Regions from separate parts of the Arthrobacter ramosus genome, predicted to be linked through region 3. Evidence: riboswitches for the same ligand, from Rfam matches in the RefSeq annotation. Region 3 holds a riboswitch; each other region holds the start of a gene.
What was found. A riboswitch is a leader RNA that binds a small molecule or an ion and turns the genes downstream of it on or off. The one in region 3 is predicted to bind S-adenosylmethionine.
Positions count from the first base shown of each region.

Region 1 (7,060 bases), 3.3 Mb from region 3:
CCTCGGCGCGAACCTCTCCTACATCCTCAAGGCCCGGGTCCAGCTTCTGCGCGACCTCGGCTCGGCAGTATCCCCGTTCAACGCTTTCCTGATCTCCCAAGGAATCGAAACCCTCAGCCTGCGGGTGGAACGCCACGTGGACAACGCCACTAAAGTGGCGCAATGGCTCGAAGGGCGCGACGACGTCGAATCGGTCGCGTACGCGGGGCTGCCTTCGAGTCCGTGGTTCGAACGCGGGCGGAAGTACGGGCCCCGGGGCACTGGCGCGGTGGTCTCCTTCACCATCCGCGGCGGGATCGACGCCGGCAAACGCTTCGTGGACGCCCTGGAGCTGCATTCGCACGTGGCAAACATCGGCGACGTCCGTTCCTTGGTCATCCACCCCGCGTCCACGACGCACAGCCAGCTGACCCCGGAACAGCAGGCCGTGGCCGGAGTGACCCCGGGCCTGGTGCGGCTGTCCGTCGGGATCGAGCACATCGACGACATCCTCGCGGACCTCGAGTCAGGATTCCGGGCGGCCAAGGGCGCCTAGGGAGCCAGATCGCTCAATGACGGGGCGCCCACTCCTGGGGGGCGCCCCGTCTCTCGCTTAACCAGCGAGGAAGTACCCGGAAGTGTCGGCGATCAGCTCCACTGTGCCGTTGGAGTTGTTGGTGAAGGAAATGGTGCCATCGGGAGCAACGGGCGTAATGGCGAAGTTCGGGATGATCTGTCCCGTCGCGAAGTTCACGTTCGAGGTACCGGGTTGTGTGCTTCCTCCGGCGTAGGCGGTGATGAAGCCGAACGACGACGGATTGGCCACGGTGATGTTCATCGCGACCGCGGAGACGCCGGATGCTTGGACGCCGCCACGGCCGGTGACCTTGACGCTGATGGTCTGCCCGGGGGCGACCGGTCCGTGGAATCCGCCGGTTCCGTCGCGGGTGTCCAATTGCCGGAACGGGATCTGGGCGGAAAACGCGCCGGCGGTTGACGGTATGCCTGCAAGGTAATAGCCCGATGTATCGGCAATGATCTGGACGGTTCCGCCGGAGGTATTCGTGAATGAAATCGTCCCGTCGGGAGCGACGGGCGTGATGGCGAAGTTCGGGACGATCTGTCCCGTCGCGTAATTCACGTTCGAGGCGTTCGGTCGCGGAGTCCCGCCCGCGTACGCAGTGATGAAGCCGAACGACGACGGATTGGCCACGGTGATGTTCATCGCGACCGCGGAAACCCCGGAAGAGGGAATGCCACCCTGCCCGGTGACGCGGACCCTGATGGTTTGCCCCGGCGCGACCGGTCCGGTGACGCCGCCGGCACCGTTCCGGGTATCCAGTTGCCGGAATGGAGCCTGGGCGGAGAACGTCCCGGGAGCGGGTGATGCGCCAGCGGTGAGGTAGTAGCCGGTGATGTCGGCGATGAGTTGGACCGTGCCGTTGGAGCTGTTCGTGAAGGAAATCGTTCCGTCGGACCCGACCGGCGTGATCGCGAAATTCGGGACGATCTGCCCGGGAGCAAAATTCAGGTTCGAGGTCGCCGGCCGATTGGTTCCGCCTGCGTAGGCGGTGATGAAGCCATTCGACGTCGGGTTGGCCACCGTGATGTTCATTGCGACAGCGGAAACTCCGGTAGCTGGGAGGCCGCCGCGTCCGGCAACCTTGACACTTATGGTCTGTCCGGGGGCGACCGGCCCGTTGACACCACCGGTCCCGTCTCGTGTGTCAAGCTGCCTGCAAGGGGTCGTAGCCGCAAAACCGCCCAAAGGGTCCTGTGATGGAGAAAAGAGCGAAGCGCTGACGTAAAGCAGGCGGTTTGGCATGCAGTTCCCAGTCAACTGAACTATTCCGGCCGTTGAGCCGACCGTCAGCGTTGCCGAGACCTGCGCAGGGCTCCACGATGGATGCATGGAGAGGAGCATCGCGGCAGCTCCTGCCACATGGGGAGAGGCCATTGAGGTTCCATTCAGGACAGCCGTTGCGGTATTTGACGTCTGCCAATCTGAGGTGATCTGGACCCCTGGTGCGTACAGGTCGACGCAGGAACCGTAGTTGGAGAAGGAAGCCTGCCGGTCGAAGCTATCGCTCGCGGCCACCGTGAGGGCGGCAGGAACCCGGCTTGGGGACAGTGTGCACGCATCCGTGCTGGAGTTGCCAGCCGCCAGGGTCACGGTAATGCCGCTATTGATCGCGCCCTGAACAGCGTCGTCCAGGCTCTGGTTCGCAGATCCGGAGAGGCTGAGGTTGGCGACGGCGGGTTCGCCGGGCTGGTGCTGCTGAACTATCCAGTCGAGGCCGGCTATGACGTCGGAGGAGTATCCCGTACCGTCACAACCAAGGACCCGCACCGGCACAATGGTTGCCGACTTGGCCATGCCATAGGTGCTGCCGGCCGCGATCCCTGCTACGTGCGTCCCGTGGCCGGCGTCGGGCATTGCCGGGTCGGTGCAGGGAGCATTGGCAGGCTGCCCCGAGAAGGCACTCCACCCCGCGGTTACCCGGCCGCCGAAGTCCGTATGGGTGCCAAGCACCCCGTTGTCCACCACGTAGATCGGAACCCCGGCGCCGCTCGAAGGGGGTGTGTAGCTCCCGGACAGGGGGAGGGCCCTTTGATCGGTCCGGTCAAGGTTCCAAGGTGCTGGTGCCTGGGTGTCGGAAATCCGCACCGGCATATCCCGGTCCACGGACACAACGTGGCTCGACTTCGCCAACGCAGCGGCCTTGGCGGGCGTCGCCGTGACGACTGCGGCCTTCACGGCATGCGTGAACGTCTTGTCCACCGCGACTCCTTGCGAGCGCAACTCCGCGGTCTTGCCGGCAACGTCCGTGCCGTCGGCGTAGTGGACCACGTACCGGTCTTCGCCAGCTGCCGGAGTGGTGTCGGCATGCGCCGGCAGCGGCACTCCCACAGTGAAACCTGATACCAGCATGAACAGGGCTATCGGAACGACGCCGAATGGCTTTTTCACGAGCTTCAATCTTCCTGTGACGCAGGGCCGCGGCCGCAAGAACGGGCGCACAAGGCGGATGCAATGAAAACGCAAACTGCTGCGCCCAATTGTATCTCCAGTCACACAGGCATCACCCGTCTCTTCAATTTTCGACGCCCGCAGGCCCTGCTTCGTGAACAAAACGCGGCCGAGTGTCACAAAGATGTCATAATCTTCGTCAGAAGGGGTCCGGTTTTCCTAGACTCTTCCTATAGGTCATGAGTGCCAGTGACAGCCCCGGCTTGCTGGCCGGCAACCCTCCATTCGCGGCGGGGTGCCCCGGGTGAAGACCTGGCCCTTCGCTGTATTGGCGGCGGGCAAGCGCGATGTGAGGTGCCAACGAATGACAATTGCTGCAACAGCCATACCCCTTTCCGGTACCCCGGACGGAACCCTCAAGTATGTTTCCGTGGGCGGACTCGAGCTGGAGGCCGGGGGTTTCCTGCCGGAGGTCGTCCTCGCGTACGAGACGTGGGGGCGGCTCAACGCAGACGCCTCCAACGCTGTCCTGGTGGAACACGCCCTGACCGGCAGCACCCATGTGGCCCGTGGCGAGAGCGATGAAGAAGGCTGGTGGGAGCAACTCGTTGGTCCCGGCGCCACCATCGACACGGACCGCTACTTCGTGGTCTCCGTCAACATCGTGGGAGGCTGCTACGGCAGCACCGGGCCGTCGTCGTGCGCTCCTGACGGCAGACCGTGGGGTTCCCGCTTCCCGCTCGTGACCCTGCGGGACAGCACCGTCGCCGAAGCCCGGCTGGCCGACGCTTTGGGGATCCGCAGCTGGCACACCGTCGTGGGCGGGTCCATGGGTGGTGCCCGTGCACTCGAATGGGCCGTCAGCTATCCGGACCGCGTCAAACGATGCGCCGTGATTTCGATCGGGGCGTACAGCACTGCCGAGCAGATCGCGTTTGCGCAGGCCCAGACGCTCGCCATCCGGCAGGACGCCGACTTCAACAGCGGGGACTACTATGGCCAGGCCGCGCCCGAGGCGGGGTTGGCCCTGGCCCGGCGGATCGCCCACATCACCTATCGTTCGGCGGATGAACTGGACTTCCGCTTCGGCCGGAACGCCCAGGGCGGCGAGACACCCCTTCAGGCTGCCGCGTTGGGGGACCGGGGCCGCTACCAGGTGGAGAGCTACCTCGACCACCAGGGAAGCAAACTGGTCCAGCGCTTCGACGCCAACAGCTACATCGCCATCACCGAGGCCCTCATGAGCCACGACATCACCCGCGGCCGGGGCTCCCTGGAGGATGCGCTGTCCGTGGCAACAGCGAAGTTCTTCGTTGCCTCAGTGGACTCGGACCGCCTCTACTTCCCGGAACAATCCCACGAGCTGGCCAGGGCCTTGCCGGGAGAGGTCCCGGTTCACGTAATCGAGGCGCCGATCGGGCACGACGGGTTCCTCACCGAGATCGGACAGCTCGGTCCCCAGCTGCGAGAGGCCTTCTTCGGCTGAATCAGCCGTTCATGATCTCCTGGCGGAGCTTCATGTAGTCCTCCATGGCGATTTTCCCGTCGCTGTACTCCTGGTCCAGTTCGGCCAGTTTCCGTGCCCGGTAGCCTTGGGGAGCACTGTTCGGCTGGGGCGCGCTGTTCGGCTGGGGCGCGCTGTTCGGCTGGGGAGCGGCCGACGACGGCGGAGCGGCCTGCGGTGCGCGCCTCGCCACCGGAGGTTGCGGCTCAGCCGGGATGATTACCGGGGGTTGCTCCGGGTATCCGACGGGATAATTCTGTGGCGGATAGGGCTGCCCGGGGTAATTCTGCGGAAGGAAGTCTCGGAGCCTGCGCTGGCGCGATCGGTTGTACATGCGGATCCCCATGGGAATCAGCCAGGAGCAGACGATGATCCAGAAGATCAAGTTGTTCACGGTGGAGGCCTCCTAGGTCTTTCACCAGCTTAGCCCCGCTCCCTGTGACCCACCCCGTGGTTTCCGGTCAGCTCCGGGGAAGGATGGTCTCGGCAGGACCGAAGACGGGCCCCGGCGTCGGGCGTTTCGGCAGGATTCCGTCGCCGGAGGACTGGTGCCGGATCCGGCGGATGACCCACGGGACAAAATACTCCCGTGCCCATACGAGGTCGCCCGAGCGGGCTTCGCGCCAACTGCGCTGGGGGAGCGGTTTGGGGAACAGCGGTTCGAGGTTGTGCGGCACATTGAGGGAATCGAGGACCATTGCTGCGATGGTGTGATGGCCGAGCGGCGAGAAATGCAGGCGGTCTTCGTCCCACATCTGGGAGTTGGAGAGTTGCCGCAGGGACCACATATCAGCGATCACCGCATCGTGGCGGGTGGCCACTGTGCGGAGGTTTTCGTTGTAGATGGCCACCTTGCCGCGGATCCGGCCGAGTACTGATGACACGGTGTCCGGACCGTTGAAGAGAACCACGGTGGCGCCGTCGGAACTCAGGGTCTGCACGGCGGCATCGAGTTTCTCGGCCAAGGAGTCGGGATCGCCGCCGGGACGGATGAGGTCGTTGCCGCCTGCGGAGATGCTCACAAGGTCCGGCTTGAGGTCCATGCACGGGCCAAGTTGTTCGTCGAGGATCTGCTGTAGCAGCCGCCCGCGGATGGCAAGGTTGGCGTAAGCGAAATCCCGGTGCCCCCGGCTCAGTTCCTCGGCTACGCGGTCGGCCCAGCCGCGATGTCCCCCGGGGTTGTCGGGCTCGGGGTCGCCGATGCCTTCGGTAAAGGAATCACCCAATGCCACGTAGCGGGTCCACGGATGATTCCGCTCGTCCGGCTTCGGCCCCACCGTGGAATCAGTGTCACTCACGTTCATATCCTGCCTCTTGCTGCAACGCTACGCGCCCGTAGCTTGTTACTCATGGGTAACTGCAACAATAGTCCCATGAGTCAAGCTTCCGCCTTTCCTGCCCCGGTCGTTTTGTGGTCCCACGAAGAGGAAGAACGGGCTGGAAAGCCGTTGCTGGTCCTGTTGCACGGTTACGGATCCAACGAGCAAGACCTCTTCAGCCTTGCCGGACTGTTGCCCCAGGACTTCGTCGTCGCCTCGCTCCGCGCGCCGATCGCCACGGGCCCGGGCTTCACGTGGTTCCCGCTCACGGCGTCCATCGACTACTCGCTCGACGCCGTCAAGGATGCCGCGGAGTACGTGTTTTCCTGGTTGGACTCATTCAAGTCCAACCACAGTTCGGTGACGCTCCTCGGATTTTCCATGGGCATGGCCATGGCCACCTCGCTGCTCCGGCAGCGCCCGGCGGACTTCGCCGCCGTCGTCGGGCTTTCAGGCTTCGCCGTCGACGCCGATGCCGACCCCGCGTTCCGTGACGCCGAACTGGACGGTTCCGTGCCGCTCTTCTGGGGACGGGACCAGCAGGACCCCGTCATCACCCCGGACAAGATCGAATACACCATGGGTTGGGTGCGAAAGCACACGGACCTCACCAAGGTGCTCTACACAGGCATGTGGCACGGCATCAACCAGCAGGAAATCGGCCACGTGGGCGAATTCCTGGAGCACAAGGTCCTCACGTCCGTCTGAAAGCAACGCGGGGTCACTTACGGCCCATTCTGAGGCACGTGATGGGCCATAAGTGACCCCGCGTTGCGTAAGAGAGCTAGGACTCCTTGGTGATCCGCACCGTCTGTCCGTTGACGGTCACGGTGTCGCCTACATGGAGCTGGCGGCCGCGTCGATCGTCGATCTCGCCGTTGACTTTGACCAGGCCGTTCTTGATGAGTTCCGTGGCTTCCACGCCGTCCTCCACCAGGTTGGCGAGCTTCAGGAGCTGACCGAGTCGGATCATGTCGTCGCGGATGGGGATTTCTTCGATTTCCGGGTTGCTCATACAAGCAATGATGCCTGAAGTAAGGTGGTGAAAATGCCGCGATCGTCCCGTCCCTTGCTCACCGGTCTGCTCCTTGCCGTGGCAACCGGACTCGTGATTCCCCTTCAGGGCCGGATCAACGGCGCCCTGGGAGCAACGCTCGACGACGGCATCGCGGCCGCCGTCGTGAGTTTCACCACCGGGCTGGTTCTGATCGCCGCGATCGGGCTGACGCTGCCGAAGGGACGCGCCGCCCTGCGAAGGATCCTGCCGGCCCTCAAGGAGCGGAGCTT
Region 1 covers NZ_BAAAWN010000001.1:3,356,301-3,363,360, reverse strand. The annotation lists gene ABD742_RS15590 (bifunctional o-acetylhomoserine/o-acetylserine sulfhydrylase) at 1-535, shown strand, start outside; gene ABD742_RS15585 (S8 family peptidase) at 593-2,950, opposite strand; SAM riboswitch class IV at 3,186-3,301, shown strand; gene metX (homoserine O-acetyltransferase MetX) at 3,315-4,436, shown strand; gene ABD742_RS15575 (hypothetical protein) at 4,438-4,848, opposite strand; gene ABD742_RS15570 (SGNH/GDSL hydrolase family protein) at 4,916-5,758, opposite strand; gene ABD742_RS15565 (alpha/beta hydrolase) at 5,828-6,481, shown strand; gene ABD742_RS15560 (RNA-binding S4 domain-containing protein) at 6,558-6,788, opposite strand; gene ABD742_RS15555 (DMT family transporter) at 6,822-7,060, shown strand, end outside.
Region 1: another riboswitch for S-adenosylmethionine. It lies ahead of metX (homoserine O-acetyltransferase MetX); the one in region 3 lies ahead of ABD742_RS00440 (DUF1737 domain-containing protein).

Region 2 (7,060 bases), 1.3 Mb from region 3:
GCACCCCGTGAACACCGCACCACTTGAACGCAGCACCACCTGAACACCGTGGCAAGCCATCCAGGAGGCAAAACATGTCCCTCGTCCGTTTTCTCGCCAGGCCAATGTTGGCTTCCAGTTTTGTCGTCGCAGGGCTGGACAAGCTCAAGAACGCGGATGACACTGCCAAACAGCTCTCTCCGCTGCTCCGCCGCGCTTCGGAGTCACTGCCTTTCCCGGCGGACGAGAAGGTGCTGGCGCGAGTCATCGGCGGCGCGCAAGTGGGGGCCGGCGCCTTGCTGGCCCTCGGCAAATGTTCCCGGTTCTCGGCAAGCCTGCTTGCCGGCATCTCGATCCTGAATACCTTTGTTGAGTGGCGTTCTGCCGACATCAGCACCAAGGAAGGCCGGCTCGCCCGCCGCGCCCAGTTGCTTAAGAACATTTCGCTGACGGGTGGCGTTTTCCTTGCCGCTGTCGATACCGCGGGCAAACCGAGCCTCGCGTGGCGTGCCGAACACCTCGCCATGGACGCGAAGAAGGCCACGGGCAAGCAGTTCAAGAAGACAGACCGGGCCGTCCGCAAGGCCGTAGACAACGCAGTTGGAGCATAAGGAAGCATGCCAGGAACCCCCGCCACGCAGACAGACGATTCAGGGAGCACCACCACCTCCGCACTCCCCCTGTGGCCGGCACCCTTCGCCAGCCACCCTGTGGATGCCACGGTCACGGTTCCTGGTTCGAAGTCCCTGACCAACCGCTATCTGGTCCTGGCGGCACTGGCCAACGGCCCAAGCAGGCTCCGGGCACCCTTGCATTCGCGCGATTCCGCCCTGATGGTCGAGGCCCTGCGCCGGCTTGGCGCCAGCATTACCGAGGTTCCCGGTGATGGACACTACGGCCCGGATCTCGAAGTCACCCCTATCGACCCGGCGGCTGCCGCATCGGAGACCGCCATCGACTGTGGCCTGGCCGGCACGGTCATGCGGTTTGTGCCGCCGCTCGCGGCCCTCCGCAACGGCGCGTCCGTGTTCGACGGCGATCCGCACGCACGCCAACGTCCCATGGGCACCATCATCGAAGCCCTCCGGACACTCGGAGTGGAAGTCAGCGCATTGGACGGGCACACGGCGAGCTCCCTGCCGTTCAAGGTTTCCGGCACCGGCTCTGTCCGCGGTGGCCACTTGGTGATCGATGCGAGCGCTTCGTCGCAGTTCGTCTCCGCCCTGTTGCTGGTCGGTGCACGCTTCGATGAGGGCCTTCACCTGGAGCATGTCGGCAAGCCCGTGCCGAGCCTCGACCACATCAACATGACCGTCTCGGTCCTCCGGGGCGTCGGGGTGCAGGTGGATGACTCCGTGCCGAACCATTGGCGCGTCGCCCCCGGTACGATCCAGGCATTCGACGAAAGGATCGAGCAGGATCTCTCCAACGCGGGTCCCTTCCTCGCCGCGGCGCTGGCGACGAAGGGAACTATCCGGATCCCCAACTGGCCGGCCAACACCACGCAAGTCGGGGATCTCTGGCGGGACATCCTCGCCACCATGGGTGCCACGGTCACGCTGGACAATGGCACACTGACAGTCACCGGCGGACCGGAGATCCTGGGCGCCGACTTCGACGAAACCAGCGAACTCGCCCCTACGGTGGCGGCATTGTGCGCCCTGGCAACCAGCCCTTCCCGCCTCACTGGCATCGCGCATTTACGTGGACACGAAACGGACAGGCTTGCTGCGCTGGTCGCGGAAATCAACCGGCTCGGCGGCGACGCCGAGGAAACCAGCGACGGCTTGGTGATCCGGCCCGCGGTGCTGCACGCCGGCGTCGTGCACAGCTACGCCGACCACCGCATGGCTACCGCGGGGGCCATCCTGGGGCTCGCCGTCGAGGGTGTCCAGGTTGAAGACATCGCGACGACTTCCAAGACCATGCCCGAATTTCCGCAAATCTGGGCATCGATGCTCAGTGCCGGCCAAGCGGTCGCGGGCACCGGCTCAACGGAGACAAGCAACTAACGATGGCTCGCGACGCAAGCTCCTGGGACGAGTCCGACGTCCGGATCCGCCCCAACAAGAAGGGCACACGCCCCCGCACGAAGGACCGCCCCAGCCACGACGACGCCGTGATCGGGCGCATCATCACAGTCGACCGCGGCCGCTACACCGCGATAGTGGGCGAAAGCTCGGACAATGAGCGCATCGTCATTGCCGCCCGTGCCCGGGAGCTGAGGCGCTCCCCCGTGGTTCCCGGAGACTTCGTGGCCCTCGTCGGCGATGTGTCCGGAGCCCCGGACACCCTCGCCCGCCTCGTGCGCGTCGAGGAGCGCAAGACCCTCCTGCGGCGGAGTGCCGATGACACGGATCCGATCGAACGGGCCGTCGTCGCCAACGCCGACCAGCTCGTGGTGGTGGTTGCGGCCGCCAACCCGGAGCCGCGCACCGGATTCATCGACCGCGCCTTGGTGGCAGCGTACGACGCCGGAATCGAGCCGCTGCTGCTCGTTACCAAAGCGGACGTCAAGGATCCGACGGAACTCCTTGCCAACTATGTGAGCCTGGGTTTCCCCATCATCATCAGCCGGACGGCCGACGCAGGGGCTTCCGGCATCGACGCCCGTTCCGACGACGGCTTGTCCGCCCGCCTCGACGGCGACGCCGTCGGCCAATTGCGGGACTACCTCGACGGCAAGGTCACCGTGCTCCTGGGCCATTCCGGCGTCGGGAAGTCCACCATGGTGAATGCCCTCACCGGCGCCGAACGCGCCACGGGCGGGGTCAACGCCGTGACGGGCCGGGGCCGCCATACCTCGTCCTCAGCGCTTGCACTAAAGCTCAGTGACGCCCCCGGCGGCAGCTGGATCATCGATACGCCCGGCATCCGTTCCTTCGGCCTCGCCCACGTGAACCCGGACCGCATCCTGCATGCCTTCCCGGATCTGGAACCTGGAACGGAAATGTGCGAGCGAGGCTGCAAGCACGATGCCTCCGCGGTTCGCTGCGGACTGGATTCCTGGGTCGCTGACGGCCACGCCGGCGAGGCAGGCCCGGCCCGCTTGGCGTCGTTGCGCCGGCTCCTCGGCGCGGACCCGCGCATGGAAGCCCAAGAGGCGAAGGAACTGGGCACTGTCAATTAATAGCCCGGTCAATTAACAGCACGGTCAACTACCTGCGCGCTTGCCGTCCTACCTCCCCGGCTCACCGGCGAATAGACGGTAGTTTGGAACCATGACCCAACCCGATTCGAGCTACAACGACGACCTGCGGCTGGCACACGTCCTGGCCGACTCCGTCGATTCCCTGACAATGGAGCGGTTCAAGGCACTGGACCTCCAGGTCGAGACCAAACCCGACCTGAGCCCCGTCACCGATGCCGACAAAGCCGCCGAGGAAGCTATCCGCGGGCAGCTCTCCCGTTCCCGCCCCCGCGACGCCGTCCTCGGGGAAGAATTCGGCAGCACGGGCCACGGCTCAAGGCGTTGGATCATCGATCCCATCGACGGGACCAAGAACTTCGTGCGCGGCGTGCCCGTCTGGGCTACGTTGATCGCCCTCGTGGACGAGGGCGAGGTAGTAGTGGGGCTCGTGAGCGCTCCGGCGCTCGGCAAGCGTTGGTGGGCGGCCAAGGGCTCGGGCGCCTACATGGGCCGATCCCTGGCCGCAGCCACCCGGCTGAAGGTTTCCAACGTGTCGCGGCTTGAAGACGCCTCGCTTTCCTACTCCGAGCTGTCCGAGTGGAAGCAGCATGGTTCGCTGGACAGCTTCCTGGGCCTCGAGAACGATGTCTGGCGCAGCCGTGCGTACGGTGATTTCTGGTCCTACTGCCTCGTGGCCGAGGGCGCCGTGGACATCGCCGCGGAGCCGGAACTCCAGGTCTACGACATGGCGGCCTTGGTTCCGATCGTGACGGAAGCCGGCGGACGCTTCACGTCCCTCGACGGCGCGGATGGTCCCTTCGGCGGAAACGCCGTCGCTACCAACTCGATCCTGCACTCGGAGGTCCTCAAGAGGCTCAACCCCGAGCTCGACGACCTCCTCTAGTCCTCTCTCTTCACTGAACAAACGACGGCGGACGCCCCTTTTTGGGGGCGTCCGCTGCTTTTTCTTCGGCAGAACGCACAGTTATCCGGCGGTGTAATAATCCGCTTAACAATCCGGGTCACGTTGGAACCAGCCTTGCCGGTGTCCTACGCTCTTTACAGGTCACGAGTGCCAGCGCGAAACCCCGGTTTGCTGGCCGGCAACCCTCCATCGCGGCGGGGTGCCCCGGGTGACGACCCGGCCGGTCCGGAACGGATGCGGCAAGCGCGGACCCCCTGTACGCAGGGGTCCCTCTTGAGTGAGGTCCCATGAGCACAGCGACATTTACTTCCCCGGCTCTTTCGCAGCACAACGAATCCGCACAGCAGCGCGGTGAAGCCCTCCCCCGGGCATCCCGCCCACTGGCCGCGGTCACCGGCGCGGAGTTGCAGGCACCCTTGATCCAGGGCGGCCACATCCGCTACGCCAACCTCGACTACGGCGCGTCCGCACCTGCCCTGACCGTGGTTTCCGCGTACCTCAACGAGATCCTGCCGTACTACGCGAGCGTCCACCGCGGCGCAGGCTATGCCTCCCAGATCAGCACCTCGGTCTACGAAAACGCCCGCAACATCGTCCGTGACTTCGTTGGCGGGCGGCCGGACGATTCGGTCATTTTCACTCGCAACACCACCGATTCCCTCAATCTGCTGGCCGGCTGCTTGCCGGTTGAGGACGGTCGGCACCTTGGCGAAGTCCTTTACCTGGACATTGAGCACCACGCCAATCTCCTGCCGTGGCAAGGCGTCCCCCACCGCAGCATCGTTGCCGCGGGAACGTTGTCCGAGACCGTGTCCAATGTCCGCACGGCGCTCTCCCACGGGGGCGTCAGCCTCCTGGCTGTCACCGGCGCGTCGAACGTGACCGGCGAAATCCTGCCCATCAAGGACCTCGCTGCCTTGGCCCACGAATTCGGGGCGCGGATTGTGGTGGACGCGGCCCAGCTCGCCCCGCACCGCCGCATCGATATCGCCGCCGCGGATGTCGACTACTTGGTTTTCTCGGGGCACAAGCTCTATGCACCGTTCGGCGCCGGTGTCCTGGTGGGCCGCCCCGATTGGCTCGACGCCGGCACACCGCACCTTGCCGGAGGCGGAGCCGTCCGCGAGGCGCGCCTTGACTCTGTCAGCTGGGCCACGGGACCGGCCAGGCACGAAGGCGGCTCCCCGAACGTGCTCGGCGCTGCCACCCTCGCACGGGCCACACAAGTGATTGCCAGCCTCGACCACGATGAATGGCACGCCCACGAGGCCGCTATCCGCTCGCATCTGGTCGAGGGCCTCAAGGAGATCGACGGCGTGACCGTGCACCAGATCTTCAGCGACACCGATCCCCAGGACACCATCGGCGTCGTGAACTTCTCGCTCCAGGGCTACGACGCCGGACTGGTGGCTGCCTACCTTGCGGCCGAGCACGGCATTGGCCTGCGCGACGGACGCTTTTGCGCCCACCCGCTGCTCAAGCGCCTCGGCCTTCCCTCCGGATCCCTTCGAGCCAGTTTCGGCGTGGGCTCGCGCTTGGAAGACGCCACCCGGCTCATCGCGGGCATCCAAGCGCTCAAGAGCAATGGCCTCGGCTGGGACTACGTGGTGGATGCCGGCCGGTGGGTCCCGGCGAACGACCACCGAAGCTACCCGGAGTGGGCTCCCAACACTCCCGGGACCGCGGGCGCCGCTCCCTGCAGCACCGACTGATTGCGGTAGATTCGTAGGGTATTTTTCCTGTCCTACGAAGGAGTTCCTGCGTGGCCCCGCGACCCAAAGGCACGTCAGCCGGCCCCAAGCTTTATGAGGAGCGGCGCCTTGAACTCGGCCGGAGTTTCCAGGACGGCGGAGAACACTATGACCGTGTCCGGCCCGGCTACCCTGCGGATTCGGCAGACTGGCTGCTGCCTGAAGGTGCGCGGGACGCGGCAGACATCGGCGCCGGCACCGGAAAGTTCACGTCGCTCCTCGTCGAGCGCGGGCTGGCTGTGTCCGCAGTGGACCCTTCCACGGACATGCTCATCCAACTGCGCAAAACGCATCCACAAGTGGTCGCCCTGAAGGGCACGGCCGAGGCAACTGGACTGGCGGACTCAGCATTCGACGTCGTCAGCGTTGCCCAGGCCTGGCACTGGTGCGATCCCCTCGCCGCCAGCACCGAGATCGCCCGGATCCTTCGACCCCAGGGCGTCTTCGGCTTGATCTGGAACCAACTGGACACTTCAGTGCCCTGGGTCCATCGCTTGTCCCGCATCATGCATGCCGGCGATGTCCACAAACCGGACTTCCGGCCTGTGGTGGGCCTGGAGTTCGCCGGCCTCGAAAGTCACCTGACGCGTTGGGAGGATCCCGTGACTCCGGCCGACATCCTCGAACTCGTGAAGTCGCGCAGCTACTATCTGAGGGCGAATCGCGCCACCCGGGCCAAGGTCATGGGCAATCTTCAGTGGTACCTCTTCGAACATCTCGGGCACGCTGAGGGCGAGGTCATCCCGTTGCCCTATCTCACCCAGAGCTGGCGGGCTCGGAAAGTCTGATTCGGCCGGTTCACGATAGGCTTGGAACCGTGAAGACCAGTGCGCCCTCCTCCTCGATCGAGGACTACGTCAAGGTCATCTACTCCTTCACGGAGTGGCAGGACAAACCCATCACGTCCTCACAGCTCGCGCAGCGGCTCGGTGTCGCCAATTCCTCCGTCTCGGAGATGGTCCGCAAGCTCAAGGACCAAGGCCTGGTGGACCACCAGCCCTACAGCGCCATTACCTTGACCCCCCAGGGAATGCAGCTTGCCCTGGGCATGGTCCGCCGGCACCGCCTGATCGAGACCTACCTCGTGAGGGAGCTGGGCTACAGCTGGGATGAAGTCCACGACGAGGCCGAGATGCTCGAGCACGCTGTCTCGGACACGTTCATCGATCGCATGGCCGCCAAGCTGGGCAACCCCGGACGCGATCCCCATGGTGACCCCATCCCCGCTGCGGACGGTTCGGTGAGCCTGCCGCATGCGCACCGGATGATCGAGCT
Region 2 covers NZ_BAAAWN010000001.1:1,361,849-1,368,908, reverse strand. The annotation lists gene ABD742_RS06440 (DoxX family protein) at 75-590, shown strand; gene aroA (3-phosphoshikimate 1-carboxyvinyltransferase) at 597-1,991, shown strand; gene rsgA (ribosome small subunit-dependent GTPase A) at 1,994-3,109, shown strand; gene hisN (histidinol-phosphatase) at 3,201-4,013, shown strand; SAM riboswitch class IV at 4,174-4,286, shown strand; gene ABD742_RS06420 (aminotransferase class V-fold PLP-dependent enzyme) at 4,322-5,746, shown strand; gene ABD742_RS06415 (class I SAM-dependent methyltransferase) at 5,797-6,573, shown strand; gene ABD742_RS06410 (metal-dependent transcriptional regulator) at 6,603-7,060, shown strand, end outside.
Region 2: another riboswitch for S-adenosylmethionine. It lies ahead of ABD742_RS06420 (aminotransferase class V-fold PLP-dependent enzyme); the one in region 3 lies ahead of ABD742_RS00440 (DUF1737 domain-containing protein).

Region 3 (7,060 bases):
GACGGCCCGGCCCAGGACGGCCCCGAAGCCGGTCCGCCCCTTGAAGAGATCGACGGCCCTGATACCGGCCTAAGCCACGAGCTCAAGCTTGAACAGATCGAAACCCAGACCCGGCCATGCCGCAGCTACGCCGAGCTCCTGCACCAGATCCGCAGGGCCCGGGGCCTCGCGAGCCACGCCGCACGGCGCCACGGCGCAAGGATCGCCGCGTTGGCCACATCACCGGTGGACGCCGCATTGCACACCACTCCGGATCCTCGGTACGCCATCATGCTCGAACGCTTCGGCATCACCGCGCACGAACAGCTCACGTGCGGATTCCACGTCCACACTTCGATCGAGTCCCCGGAGGAAGGCGTGATGGTCCTGGACCGCATCCGGGACAAGCTCGCTGTCTTCACCGCGATCAGCGCCAATTCGCCGTACTGGCGGGGACTGGCTACGGGTTTTGAGAGCTACCGGACGCAGGCGTGGAACCGCTGGCCGTCGTCGGGGCCGTCAGCCATCTTCGGTTCCTTGGCTTCCTACCGGCGAGTTGTCTCGAGGCTCATCGAAACGGGAGTGTTGCTGGACGAGGGGATGGTTTACTTCGACGCCAGGCTGTCGCGGCACGTTCCCACCGTGGAGGTCCGGGTGGCCGATGTCTGCCTCCGGGCCGAGGATGCGGCGCTCATCGCGGTGCTCGTCAGGGCCTTGGTTGAGACTTCTGTTCGTGAGTACCATGCCGGAATAGAGCCGGCGGCCGTGCCTACGGCGCTTTTGCGGATGGCGTCCTGGCAGGCAAGCAACTTTGGACTCCGCACCGAACTGCTGGACTTCGGAACCTTCCGCCCGGAGCCCGCCGCGGACGTCGTCTGGTCGTTGGTGGAGTATCTGGAACCTGTGCTCGCCGAACAGGGTGAATTCGACTTGGTCCAAACCGGCGTGGCAGCCATCCTGGGCCGCGGCAACGGCGCTATCGAACAGCGTGGTGTTGCCGGGCGCTGGAGCGAGACCAACGGGGGCGCGCCCGACGCCGCCGGGTTGGCCGCCGTCGTCGAGCACGCCGTTCAGATCACGATGCGCTCGGAGAGGGACGAGAGCGACACCAAGCCGCAGCCCGTCCTCACCTGGGTGCGCCAGGACTGGCGCGAAGCGCCGGGTTAACCCGCCGGGCTAGATCTGCTTGAGGGCCCGCTCCAGGTCCCCGATGAGGTCGCCCACATCCTCCAGCCCCACCGAAAGCCGCACGACGCCGTCGCTCAGGCCAATGGCCGCTCGGCCTTCCGGACCCATGGCGCGGTGCGTGGTCGTGGCGGGGTGGGTGATGAGGGACTTTGAGTCGCCGAGGTTGTTCGAGATGTCGATGACGGCGAGACCGTCCAGCAGCGCGAAGGCGGCCTCTTTCGCCGATCGCCCCGCCGAGGGGAGCAGCTCAAAGGTGAGCACGGTTCCGCCGGCCTTCATTTGCTTCGCGGCCAGCTCGTACTGTGGGTGCGACTTCAGCAGGGGGTACTTGACCCAACTGATGGCCGGCTGATCCTCAAGCCATTCGGCGATCCGCAACGCAGACGCCGAGGAGTGGTTGACGCGCAGCGCCATGGTCTCCAGGCCTTTGGTCAGGACCCAGGCGTTGAACGCGGAAAGCGACGGACCGGTGTGCCGCATGAGCTGCTTGACGGGACCGTCGATGAACTCCTTGGTGCCCAGGATCGCTCCGCCCAGGACCCGGCCTTGGCCATCGATGTGCTTGGTGCCCGAGTAGACAATCACGTCTGCGCCGAGATCGCCGCAGCGCTGCAGCAGGGGAGTGGCAAAGACGTTGTCGACGACGACGGTGGCGCCCGCCGCGTGAGCGAGCTCGCTCACCGCCGCGATGTCCACGATTTCCTGCATGGGGTTCGACGGCGACTCGAAGAAGACTGCCGTTGTCGGCTCGGACAACGCGGCACGCCACTGGTCCAGGTCGGGTCCGTCGACGAAGACGGTCTCGACGCCCCAGCGCGGCAGGATCTCGTTGAGGATCACGAAACAGGAACCGAAGAGCGAGCGGGCGGCGACCACGCGGTCACCAGCAGCCAGCAACGCACCGAGGGCGGTGAAGACAGCAGACATGCCCGACGCCGTCGCGAAGCACGCTTCGGTGCCTTCCAACAGGCGGAGGCGCTCCTGGAAAGTGGCCACGGAGGGGTTGCCGTAACGGGAGTAGACGAAGCGCTCGTCCTCGCCCGTGAATGCGCGCTCGGCGGCGGCGGCGGACTCATAGACGAAGCCGGAGTTCAGGAAGACGGCCTCGGACGTTTCTTGGAAGTTGGTGCGGTCGAGACCGCCGCGGACTGCCTGGGTGTCAGGGCTCCAGCCGGCGGCGTCAGGATTGAAAGTCACTTAGATGTTCCCCAGGTTCGTCGGAAGTCCACGGTTTTTCCAGCCGTTCACGGTTCGCTCGCCGTAGCGGTCCGGTTCGCCCTCAAAGCCCTCGAGGACGTTGTAGGCGGTGTAGCCGGCCTGGGTTGCGGCGATCGCGGCGGCGATGGAACGCTGGCCGGAGCGGCAGAGGAAGACCAGCTCGGTGCCGTCCGCTTCCGGAGCCTGTTGCGTCAGCTCTTCGATGAAACGCGTGTTGGGGATGCCGCCGGCCAGGTTCCACTGGATGAACAGGGGATCGTTTTCCGTGGCTTTGGTATCAGGGATCCCGATGTGTGCCCACTCGCCTTCGGTGCGGACGTCCACGAGGATGGCGCCTTGCTCGAGCTTGGCCCAGGCGTCGTGCGGACTGAGGTCGCCTGCGTAGCTCATGCGTGGCCCTCGCCGTCGAACTCTTCATCAAGCTGATCCACCGCATTGGCAACGGCGGCATCCGCGCTCGCGATCGCCGCGGGCAGGACGATGGCCTGTGCCACGATCACGTCGGTGCCGTTGAAGGTCGCGGCCGGGCTCCCGTGCAACACGTATCCCTCCGCGAGGGCGGTGGAGATCCGCTCGCAGAATTCCTTGGTGTCAGGGCCCGTGACGAGACGGTAGGAGAGTTTTTCTTCGGTGGGTTCAGGCATTGGTGCTCCTCAGTCACGCTTGCAGTTCGAAAGTGTCGATACGCCGAGTAGTCACCTGAGGCACCCCGCCGGAGAGAGGGTTGCCGACCAGCAAGTCAGGGCTTCGCGCTGGTGCTCATTACTCAAGAAGAAAATAACATCCACGACGGCGGCCTGCATCACCGGCCGTCGTCATGTTCCGTAACCGGACGGCAGCCGGCGGGGCCCACGCTGGCGAGGGCCCCGGGCTGAGCTTGCGAAGACTGGGAGCCAGTGGGTGGGCTCTAGGCCTCGGTTTCATTCGGCAGCGGTTCCAGGCTCGCCTGTATGCGGGGCGGAAGGGCATCAAGCCGTGACGCTACTCCCGAGGGGGAGTGATGAAAAGTGGAACCTTGATGCTTCCGGATTTCCAGCAGCTCGTGTACGGATATCCCCGTGGCCGTGGCGAGTGCATGCAGCGAGAGGCTGTTGTGATGAGCCAAGGCAAAAACCACGCCTGACAGGGCTTCGAAACCCTCTGTCTCGTAGATTTCCTTTACCAAGTTGGACATGCCGTTCGCATCATCGATTGATCCCGCTGACGCACCAGTCGCCATGGCCGTCAGGGACCATGCAGCAGAGTCGGGGCTGATGTAGATGCTCATGTCGATACCCTACGGACTCAGGCCCGCTTGGGGAATGGGCGATACGTTTATCTTTATGGCAGCACTCACCGACCTTGACCGTCAGCTCCTCTCCGCCCTCCGGGAAGACGGAAGGGCGTCCGTGGCGAGCCTCGCGCGTAAGCTGGGCGTCGCCAGGGCCACTGTGAATAGCAGGCTCGAGCGTCTTGTCTCCTCCGGAACCATCGTTGGTTTCACTGCGAGGGTCCGCGACGAGGTCGATCCACTTGCGATTAGAGCTATTGCGCTTATTGCCGTGGAGGGAAGATCGGCCGACAAAGTCATTCGCCAGCTCAGGGGACTTCCAGAGATTTGGGCGCTGCACACCACGAATGGCGGTTGGGACCTCGTGGCCGAGCTACGCACGGAAAGCCTCAGCGACTTTGACCAGGTACTCGGAAGGATCCGCGGCATCGACGGGATCGTCAATAGCGAGACGAGCCTGTTGCTCAGTTCCGTCCTGCGGTAGTCGCCCGCATGACGGACGCTTGCCGAATGATCATTGTGTACATACGGATGGGTGATTTTGTATGGATTTTCAATGAAAAGTACATACTTTGGCAATTGTGGATGCATATCGCCGCTCCGTAGCCTCGTAACAACAGTGCTTATGAGGGAAAGGAGCGCACATGACACGCTTTGTCGATGTCCGCAACATGGTTCGCTGGACGGCCGGGCGGGGCCCGGAGACCATCATCTCGGAGATGATTCAGTACTTGGAAGACGACTTCCGGCGGTGGGAGTCTTTTGACAAGACTCCGCGGGTGGCAAGTCACACCCCATTTGGGGTCATCGAGCTGATGCCCACCAGCGACCAGGAAACATACGGCTTCAAGTATGTAAATGGACACCCTTCGAATCCAGCGCGTGGCTTCCAGACCGTGACAGCTTTCGGTGTCCTGTCCGACGTCCATAACGGCTACCCGACGTTCCTCGCAGAGATGACAGTGCTGACAGCGCTGCGAACGGCGGCCACGTCCGGGATGGTCGCAAAGAAACTCGCGCGCCCCGATGCCCGGATCATGGCGATGATCGGAACCGGAACCCAATCGGAGTTTCAGGCCCTGGCCTTCCGGGCGGCGTTGGGTATAAACAGTGTCAGGATCTGGGACACGGATCCGGTTGCGATGGAGAAGTTCGTCCGGAACATGGCTCCCCTGGGCTTCGACATCACCATCGCAGGCTCGGCGGCCCACGCAGTGGAGGGCGCCGACGTCATCACCACGTGCACGGCGGACAAAGCCAATGCCACTATCCTGACGGCAGACCAGGTTTCGCCGGGTGTCCACATCAACGCGATCGGTGGCGACTGCCCGGGGAAGACCGAACTCGACGCTGCCATCCTGGGCCTCGGCGACGTCTTTGCGGAATACGATCCCCAGACGCGGATTGAGGGCGAGATCCAGCAAATGTCCGCCGATTTTCCCGTCACCGAATTCTGGCAGGTCCTGGGCGGTCACGCGCCAGGCCGGACCTCCGGGGACCAGATCACGATATTCGATTCCGTGGGCTTCGCGATCGAGGACTTTTCCGCCTTGCGGTATCTCCGCGACGCCGTTGAGGGTTCAGAATTCTTCGAGGAGATCGACCTCGTCGCGAACCCCGATGACCCCAAGGACCTCTTCGGTTTGGTGCGGGCGCTTTCTCCGATCGGATCCTGAGAAGTCTGGTGCGCCGGCCCCAGAACCGGCGCACCAGACGTTTTTATCCGGCCAGCCCGCCGACCCCGGCTATCCCGCCGCCAGGCGCAGGATCAGCTCGGCATGCCCGGGAAACCTCAAAACGAGCGACTCGATGTCCCGTGCCGTTGGTTTCGCGGAGTCCGATCTCTCGTATCCCGGTGAGAGGCTGCAGCTGACCAAGGCGAACCCCGGACCGGCCAACTCGGCACCGAACCAGGTGGAGTTCGGGGCAACTGCCTGCAACGTTTCGCCAGCCTCCGGATCCGGCCCCAACACGGTCTCGGAATAACCAAAGTCCTGATGTCCAAGCTCCCGGGAGAAGGCATGCAGCCTGATTGGCGTTCCCAGGTGGAAGAACCACAGTTCATCCTGCTTGAGGGCGTGCAGCTGGAGAAACTCCCCGGCCTGAAGCAGGTACCAATTGGAGCTGTAGAGCGGATGGTCGATGCCGAAACGCGGAGGCAGCGCCGAACCGGCGATGTCCTCGTTGCTTACCAGCGCGGGCGCGAACCAGCCGCCGACGATAGCGGGGGACATGTCCAGCCGCTTGATCCAGTCCTCTGCGGCGGCAGTCACGTGACCGGATCCTTCAGTGAGAAGCAGACTGTGATCCCAATGATTTCCTTGCTGCCCAGGGAACGCAACAACCCTTTTTGGGTCACGATGTCCACATTGACCATGCCGCCCTCCTTGCTGGGGACGGCGATGGTTTCGTGGAAGTTGAGCAGCGGCTTTCCGCTCGCCATCACTTCCTTGTCGTGGGCAACGTGCTCCGCGCGCGAATCCTGGTGCCCGATCAGCTCCGACTTGCTCATGCCCACCAAGTCCGCGAAGTTCTGGTTGACCCACAGAAAGACCGAATTCGCGTCCTTCACCACCCAGTACACGCCGTCCTGCCGGTCCAACACCTCGGCGACGCTCATAGGCGGAACCGTCGGAAGGAGCGCCGGGTCCAGCGCTGGGACGACGGTCACGGCGCTGCCTCCGCTCCGCCGTCGGCCTCCAGTCTTTCGGCGAGGTCCTGCGCCAGGGCCACCATTGTCATGGTCGGGTTCCAGGAACCGCCGGTGGGCCAGAGGCTGCCGCCGGTGACGAAGACGTTCTGCACGCCGTTGAGGCGATAGTCGATTCCGACGACGGCGTCCTCCTCTTCGCCGATCGGCAGGCTCGAGCTTTCGTGGACCAAGCCCGGTACGCGGCGCTCCGGGATGGCGGGACGCCCGGCGCCCCAGGTTCCGGCGTCGGGATCTCCGTGCCAGTACTCGACGCGGTCCGCGCCGGCTGGGGACAGGACCCGCTCCAGCATCTGGAAGGTTCCCTCGTCCATGGTGTCCCACGTGTCGTCGTCCGTGGCGTTGGCCAACACCTGCAACGTGACGTTGCAGGTGGGGTCCGTTCCGCCGGAAAGCCGCAAGTGGTTCTCCGGGTTGCCTTCGTCCAGCTCGCCGAGGACGGCACAGACGAACACCAAGTAGTCCTCCGAGGACCGCAGCTGCGCGAGCGAAGCCGTGGCGACGACGTCGGGGGCGTAGCGTTCGGACTTCTGGGCGTTCTTGTCCGGGCAACGGTCCGAGAGGACCGAAAGCTGCACGTGGTACTGCATGCCGGCCGGGCTCTTGCCCGCCAAATAGATGGCCGCCAGTTCCAACTCGCCGAGTTGTTCGCTGAAATCAAAATCCCCGCGGGGAACCCTGGCCACCACCGAGGT
Region 3 covers NZ_BAAAWN010000001.1:85,189-92,248, forward strand. The annotation lists gene ABD742_RS00425 (glutamate--cysteine ligase 2) at 1-1,146, shown strand, start outside; gene ABD742_RS00430 (O-succinylhomoserine sulfhydrylase) at 1,156-2,364, opposite strand; gene ABD742_RS00435 (rhodanese-like domain-containing protein) at 2,365-2,775, opposite strand; gene ABD742_RS00440 (DUF1737 domain-containing protein) at 2,772-3,029, opposite strand; SAM riboswitch class IV at 3,040-3,152, opposite strand; gene ABD742_RS00445 (hypothetical protein) at 3,293-3,652, opposite strand; gene ABD742_RS00450 (Lrp/AsnC family transcriptional regulator) at 3,708-4,139, shown strand; gene ABD742_RS00455 (ornithine cyclodeaminase) at 4,300-5,331, shown strand; gene ABD742_RS00460 (cupin domain-containing protein) at 5,401-5,928, opposite strand; gene ABD742_RS00465 (PAS domain-containing protein) at 5,925-6,326, opposite strand; gene ABD742_RS00470 (GMC oxidoreductase) at 6,323-7,060, opposite strand, start outside.

Region 4 (7,060 bases), 3.8 Mb from region 3:
TTAGAGCTAGTTTCTGGTTCACCGCTGGAAGACGGGGTTTTGCCGTTCTGTGGTTCCCCGGGATTGAAGGACCCGCCAACCATGGCCAGCTCGTAGGCGGTTTCCGCGTGCTCGGTGATGTCGATGCCCGTCAGCTCTTCGTGTTCCTTGACGCGCATGCCCACTGTCTTGTGGATGGCCAGCCCGATGAGCGTCGTCATGATCGCCGTCCACGCGGTGACCATCAGGGCCGTCAATATTTGGGGCCAGAATTGGGTCAGGCCGCCGCCGTAGAAGAGGCCGCCTTCAGTCTTTGCCGAGGGTACGGCGAAGAATCCGAGGGACAGGGTCCCCCACAGGCCGCCGACAAAGTGAACGGCAACAACGTCCAAGGAATCGTCCAGGCCGATCTTGAACTTCAGCCCGATGGCCAGTGCGCAGACGGCACCAGCGATGACGCCGATGACGATCGCGCCAATGGGATCCACGAATCCACAGGCCGGGGTGACCGCCACCAAGCCCGCGACGGCGCCGGACGCGGCACCGAGGGACGTCGCGTGGCCGTCGCGGAGCCTTTCGACAAGGAGCCAGCCGAGGAGCGCTGCGCTTGTGGCCAGGAGGGTATTTGTCCAGGCGAGTGCGGCGATTCCATCAGCGGCCAGTTCCGAACCGGCATTGAAGCCGAACCACCCGAACCACAGCAAGCCCGCCCCAAGCATCACGAAGGGAAGGTTGTGCGGCCGGATGTTGGGGTCCTTCATGAATCCGAGCCGTTTGCCGAGCACGACTGCGAGCATCAGCCCGGCCATGCCCGCGTTCATGTGGACAACGGTGCCACCGGCAAAGTCGAGGGCTGAGATCTTGCTGCCGATGATCCCGGTGGATCCGAAGAGGCCGCCACCCCAGACCCAGTGGGCAATGGGAGCGTAGACGATGGTGACCCAAAGGCCGGCAAACAACAGCCACGGGCCAAACCTGACACGTTCGGCCACCGCGCCACTGATCAATGCGACCGTAATGATGGCGAAGGTGGCTTGGAATCCTATGAAGACCATGTCCGGCAAGCCCGGGGCTTTCCCGCCGATGACGCTGGCCAGTCCGCTGAGTCCGAAGTTCGCGAAGGGATCTCCGATGAAGCCGCCCAGGGTGTCCGGGCCGAAGGCGAGTCCGTAGCCCCACAGGGCCCAGACCACCGCGACCACGCCAATGGCTCCGAAGCTCATCATCATGATGTTGAGGACGGACTTCATCCTGACCAGGCCGCCGTAGAAGAACGCCAAACCTGGCGTCATGAGAAGGACGAGGGCGGAAGCTGCAAGCATCCAGGCTGTTGCGCCGGGATCCAGGGTCTGGGGGTTCACATCGAGCCCTACGCTGAAGAATACTGGGTTCATTTCGGGAGCCTTCCTGCATATACGGCGCTCCATGGCGCCCGCACGGCGAGACCATTTTTTAAAACGAACAGGTCCTGGTACCCCACGGGATACCGACCTTGACGAGTTGCCTTGACTCGAAGGTACAGTCGCCCTGTTTCAGCATTCCGCATGCATCATTTCAGGCACGTAACACCGCCGGCCCCAGGGTTAAATCCTGAAGTCAGTCATGTTTCAGGTGTGTTACACGCCGCGTGTCGGCCCCGTATGCCGGGTGTGCGCGGTGCCAGCGTCAGCGGCTGGCTGCCGGCACCAGGATCCAGAGCACCTCAACAGGCTCGTCCGTCGGATTGACCCAGGTGTGCGGCTCGCGGCCCGGGAAGGACAGCGTGTCTCCCTCTTCGAGCTCGTACTCCTCGTTGGTGAGGATCAATTTAATGCGGCCCTTGACAACGTGCAGGACGTCGACGTCGCAATCGACGGCGTAAAGCTCGGCTTCTCCCCGGCCGCGGGGCTCGATGGAGGCCTGCAGGATCTGCAACCTCCGTTCCGATCGGGCGGTCAGGAGCCGTTCCACGATTCCCTGGCCGCCGAGCGAAATCCGCGGCCCATCGTCGCGCCGGGTCAGATGGGTCTCCGGCGCGGCAAAAAGGTCCCCGATGGACACCGAAAGAACTTGGCAAAGCGTCACAAGGGAAGCGACCGACGGCGATGTCAGGTCACGCTCCACACGGCTCAGGAACCCTTTGGTCAGGCCGGTGGCGTCGGCAACCTGCTCGATGGTGAGCCGCTGCGATTGGCGTGCGGCACGGATTCTGGAACCGATGGCAACGGGGACGTTGCTCGGTTCAACGGGGAGAGCCTTCATTCACGAACCTTTCAGGCCGTTTATGCGGCCCTGTCATTGCAGCAATAGTAGCCGGATCGCCCGCGTGGCCGGGCCTTTGGCTAGCTAGAAGTCCGCCGATGAGTCCGCTCCGCAAAGCAGCGCCTTGACTGTTACTCGCATCACTACGTATCCTCATAGGCAACAAGTGTTGTTTGTGAGGCATACATCACAGACTACTCTCCCCAATCACCCGCGCAGAGACCTTCCGCGACCCGCAACGAAACCCAGCGGACGGGCGTCGGAATCCCCAGGAACTCTGCGCATCACTTTCAGGAGCCAACCGTGGACTCTTCGTTCATCAATATTGCGATCGTGGTGGTGTATTTGCTCGCCATGCTGGCCTTCGGCTGGTGGGGCAAGTCGCGCACCAAGAACAACAGCGACTTCCTGGTGGCAGGGCGCCGCCTCGGTCCGATGCTCTACACCGGCACCATGGCCGCCGTCGTCCTCGGCGGCGCATCGACGGTTGGCGGCGTCGGCCTCGGCTACAAGTTCGGCATATCCGGCATGTGGCTGGTAGTCGCCATCGGTTCGGGCGTCCTCCTCCTGAGCCTGCTTTTCGCCGGCACCATCCAGCGGTTGAAGATCTACACGGTCTCCCAGATGCTGAGCCTGCGTTACGGCCAGCGCGCCACGCAGACCTCCGGCATCGTCATGCTGGCCTACACCCTTATGTTGTGCGCCACGTCCACGGGCGCCTACGCCACCATCTTCGTCGTCCTCTTCGGCTGGGAGCGCTGGCTCGCCATCGCCGTCGGCGGCGCCATCGTCCTGGTCTACTCCACCATCGGCGGCATGTGGTCCATCACCCTCGCCGACCAGGTGCAGTTCATCATCAAGACGGTGGGCATCTTCTTTCTCATGCTCCCGTTCGTCCTTAACGCGGCAGGCGGCTTCGACGGCATCCGTGCCCGTGTTGACGCCAGCTTCTTCCAGTTGGACGGCATCGGAGCCCAGACGATCATCACGTACTTCGTGGTCTACACCCTGGGCTTGCTGATCGGCCAGGACATCTGGCAGCGCGTCTTCACTGCCAAGACCCCCAAGGTGGCCCGTTGGGGCGGCGCCACTGCCGGTGTCTACTGCGTCCTGTACGGCGTCGCCGGCGCTTTGATCGGCCTTGCCGCCCGCGTTGCCCTGCCCAACATCGACGTCAAGGCCCTTGGCAAGGACGTTGTCTACGCCGAGGTAGCCACCCACATCCTGCCGATCGGCATCGGCGGCCTCGTCATGGCGGCGGCAGTCGCGGCCATGATGTCCACCGCTTCCGGAGCCCTCATCGCCGCAGCCACCGTTGCCCGCGCCGACGTGGTCCCGTTCGTGGCCAGCTGGTTCGGCAAGACGATCAACACCGACGACACCGAAAACCCCGAGCACGACGTCAAGGCCAACCGGTACTGGGTCCTTGGCCTGGGCATCGTGGCCGTGTTGATCTCCATGGCGGCGCAAGACGTCGTCGTGGCCCTGACCATCGCCTACGACATCCTGGTGGGCGGCCTGCTGGTTGCTATCCTCGGTGGCTTGGTCTGGAAGCGTGGCACCGGTATTGCCGCGGCTTGGTCCATGGCGGTCGGGTCCATACTGACGCTGGGCCTGCTGATCGCTTACGCCACGGGAATCATCCCCAGTGAAGACGGCGTCTACGCCAACGATCCCATCTACTGGGGCCTCGGCGCCTCGCTCCTGGTCTACGTTGTGGTCTCCCTCCTGACGCCGCCAACCGAGCCCGCCGTCCGCGAAGCATGGGACCGCCGCGTTGCCGGGGCGGCCGTGGAGGAACTCCCCTTGGAAGTCCACCCGGTGGCCAGCCACTAAGCTTCACAGAGTCAAGTACAACGGCGGCGCCGCACCTTCTCCTTGGGAGGGTGCGGCGCCGCTGCTGCATGTACAGTAGGAAGAGCTTCAAGAGATGTGGTGCAAAGCTCCGACTTGCCACACGCCAACCCCATGTTCACGGGTGGTTCGGATGAAGAAGCGGCCCGGCTCGGACCAGAGACAACCGAACGGGCAAGAGCAACTCCACAGGAGAAGGCCATGCCTTTCGAAAACGGCGCCACAGCCGACCGCACCACCCACTCCGGCACCCTCTTGTTGCCCCGCCCCCGGCGGGTGGACGAGTTCGTCCGGGTGATTCCCGGCGTCGACCTCTCCCAAGGCTCCATCACGTTCGTGGTGGACGGAAACCTGGAACGCTATTGGCATCATGAGCCCCGGCTCATCACCGAAGCGCTTTCAAAAGCAGTCCAGCCCGCGCGCTGGTTCCCCGCGACACGGAAACTCACCCTTACGGTGGCGGCAACCGGGCACCGGGCGGGCGTGCAGAGGCACTTCATCCTGAGCGCGTTCTAGCTACCAGGGTTTAGCACGTCGGGTTTAGCGAGCCGGGGCTATTCGATATCTTCGGACTCACGGTGTTCGTCGGCATCGAGCGGAACCACCCGTTCGTCATCGTCAAGAACCTCGGGCTGGTCCTCCCAGTCTTCCTCCACCGCCAGGTCCTCGCTGTAGTCATAGGCGGGATCGGCCTCGACCGTGGGACGGTCGGGGTGGCGGGCGTGGGTTTCGGTGCTGTCCATGGTGCAACCTCCGTTCGACGTGCCGCTGAGCCCATCGCACAGGCATATGAGGCAGCCGGTCATCACGCTACCCCGCCAATTCGTGGACCCTGTTCATCCATCCCAGCACTGCCCCCTGCGGCGGTCAAGGCCTCCCGCGAGTCTCCCGGTTTTTGAGGTGCACCTAAAATATCCAGTAAGGATTGCCAGCCGAAAAGCCGCGGAAATTGGCGATAAAGTGGAGCTGCAATGAGGCGATGAAGCCCGCCCCAGCAACCCAGGAGTCCCGGTGCAACCGCACACAAAACCCTCGCATTCAGGCAATCCCTCGGACTCGAGCAGTCCATCGCAAGACGCAGCAGCCACCAAGACTCCCCCGTCGTCGTCGGACATCAAGCGCTGGCGGCAGTACTTGGCGGACGAGCGGGCCGAGGCCGCCGTGTACCGCGAACTGGCGCAGCGCCGGGACGGCGAGGAACGCGAAATCCTTTTGGCCCTCGCTGAGGCTGAGGGCCGCCATGAGGCGCACTGGCTCAGGGTCCTCGGCGAACATGCCGGCATGCCGAAGGCGGCCTCGGTCCGGAGCCAAATGCTCGGCTTCCTGGCCCGGAACTTCGGATCAGTGTTCGTGTTGGCCCTCGCCCAACGGGCTGAAGGCCGCTCGCCTTACGCGAAGGATCCAGCAGCGACCCGCGCCATGGCGGCCGACGAACAGATCCACGAAGAAGTAGTCCGCGGCCTGGCGACGCGCGGCCGCAACAGGTTGTCCGGCACCTTCCGCGCGGCCGTATTCGGCGCCAACGATGGCCTGGTCAGCAACCTTTCCCTCGTGATGGGCATGGCGGCCACGGGCGTTCCCGCGGCCGTGGTCCTGTTCAGCGGTATCGCCGGCCTTTTGGCGGGCGCGCTGTCCATGGGTGCCGGCGAGTATGTCTCGGTCCGCTCGCAGCTCGAGCTCCTCAAGGCCACCCGACCCACCCAAGCCACGCTGACCGCAGCCCCGGCCCTGGACATCGAGCACAATGAGCTGGTCCTCGTGTATCTGGCCCGGGGCATGTCCCGGGAAGCCGCCGAACACCGCGCAGCAGAACGCATGGGCCTCTACAGCTGCGACTGCGATCCCAGCCTCTCGCTCCACCCCGAAGTGGAAGAAACCGTGAACGAGCACGAGGCCGTAGGCTCCGCCTGGGGCGCAGCGATCTCGAGCTTCTGCTTCTTCGCTTCGGGCGCCATCGTGCCTATCCTGCCGTTCATCTTCGGCATGACGGGCTTCGCGGCGCTTGCTGTGGCCGGTACGCTGGTGGGCATCGCGCTTCTGTCGACCGGCGCCGTCGTCGGCTTGTTGTCCGGAACCTCGCCGCTGACCCGCGGCCTCCGGCAACTTGCCATCGGGCTCGGTGCGGCCGCGGCCACGTATGGGCTGGGACTCGTCTTCGGCGCTGTCATCGGTTAGTAGCGCCGGCGCAACGGGGCGCCGGTGCAGGGACTTGGGGGAAGACTTGCATTCAAACTACGGGTACGACGGCGGCCCGCCGCCCAAGCGCGCCAGTACCGTTCTGGCGCTGTTCCGAAACTTGATGGTGGTGGCGGTCGTCGCTGCCGTAGCCGTGCTTGTCAGTGGTTTCCTCCGCGGCGACCCCGGCATCACCGGGTTGCTTCCAAACCTGGCTCCCTCCGCCTATGCCACGGCAAGCAGCCCCGGGCAGGGCGCGGCTCCCGGGCAGGGGCCACAAAAGGCGGCCCGTGCGCCGGATACCCCGCCGCCTGGCCTGGAAGAAGCCGGGCACCCGCTCGGCTCCCCCGCCAAGCCTGCCGTGGCCAGCAACTCGTACAAGTTCCTGGCCACCAACGCCGACGGCACGCCGGTGGGCTACTCCCCGTGCCGGCCATTGCACTACGTGGTCAACGCAGCCCTCGCCCCGGCCGGATCCGAGGGGCTCATCGCCGACGCCATCGCCAAGATCGCCGCCGCCACCGGCCTCAAATTCGTTGACGACGGCACCAGCACGGAAAAACCCTCCGAGAAGCGCAAGCCCTACCAGCCCGCGCTCTACGGCGATCGTTGGGCACCCCTGCTGATTTCCTGGACCACTCCCGAGGCGGCTCCGGCGTTGGCAGGATCCGTCATCGGCACCGGCGGCAGCACCATGTACAGCTTCGGCACCGGACCCAAGAGCTACGTCTCGGGAAGCCTGGACCTGGACGCCCCGCAAATCACGGAACTGCTGGGCGTCTCCGGCGGCGCCCATTACGTCTCCGCGGTG
Region 4 covers NZ_BAAAWN010000001.1:3,845,466-3,852,525, forward strand. The annotation lists gene ABD742_RS17725 (ammonium transporter) at 1-1,373, opposite strand, end outside; gene ABD742_RS17730 (helix-turn-helix domain-containing protein) at 1,645-2,220, opposite strand; gene ABD742_RS17735 (sodium:solute symporter family protein) at 2,524-4,056, shown strand; SAM riboswitch class IV at 4,142-4,261, shown strand; gene ABD742_RS17740 (hypothetical protein) at 4,276-4,590, shown strand; gene ABD742_RS17745 (hypothetical protein) at 4,629-4,817, opposite strand; gene ABD742_RS17750 (VIT1/CCC1 transporter family protein) at 5,086-6,249, shown strand; gene ABD742_RS17755 (matrixin family metalloprotease) at 6,353-7,060, shown strand, end outside.
Region 4: another riboswitch for S-adenosylmethionine. It lies ahead of ABD742_RS17740 (hypothetical protein); the one in region 3 lies ahead of ABD742_RS00440 (DUF1737 domain-containing protein).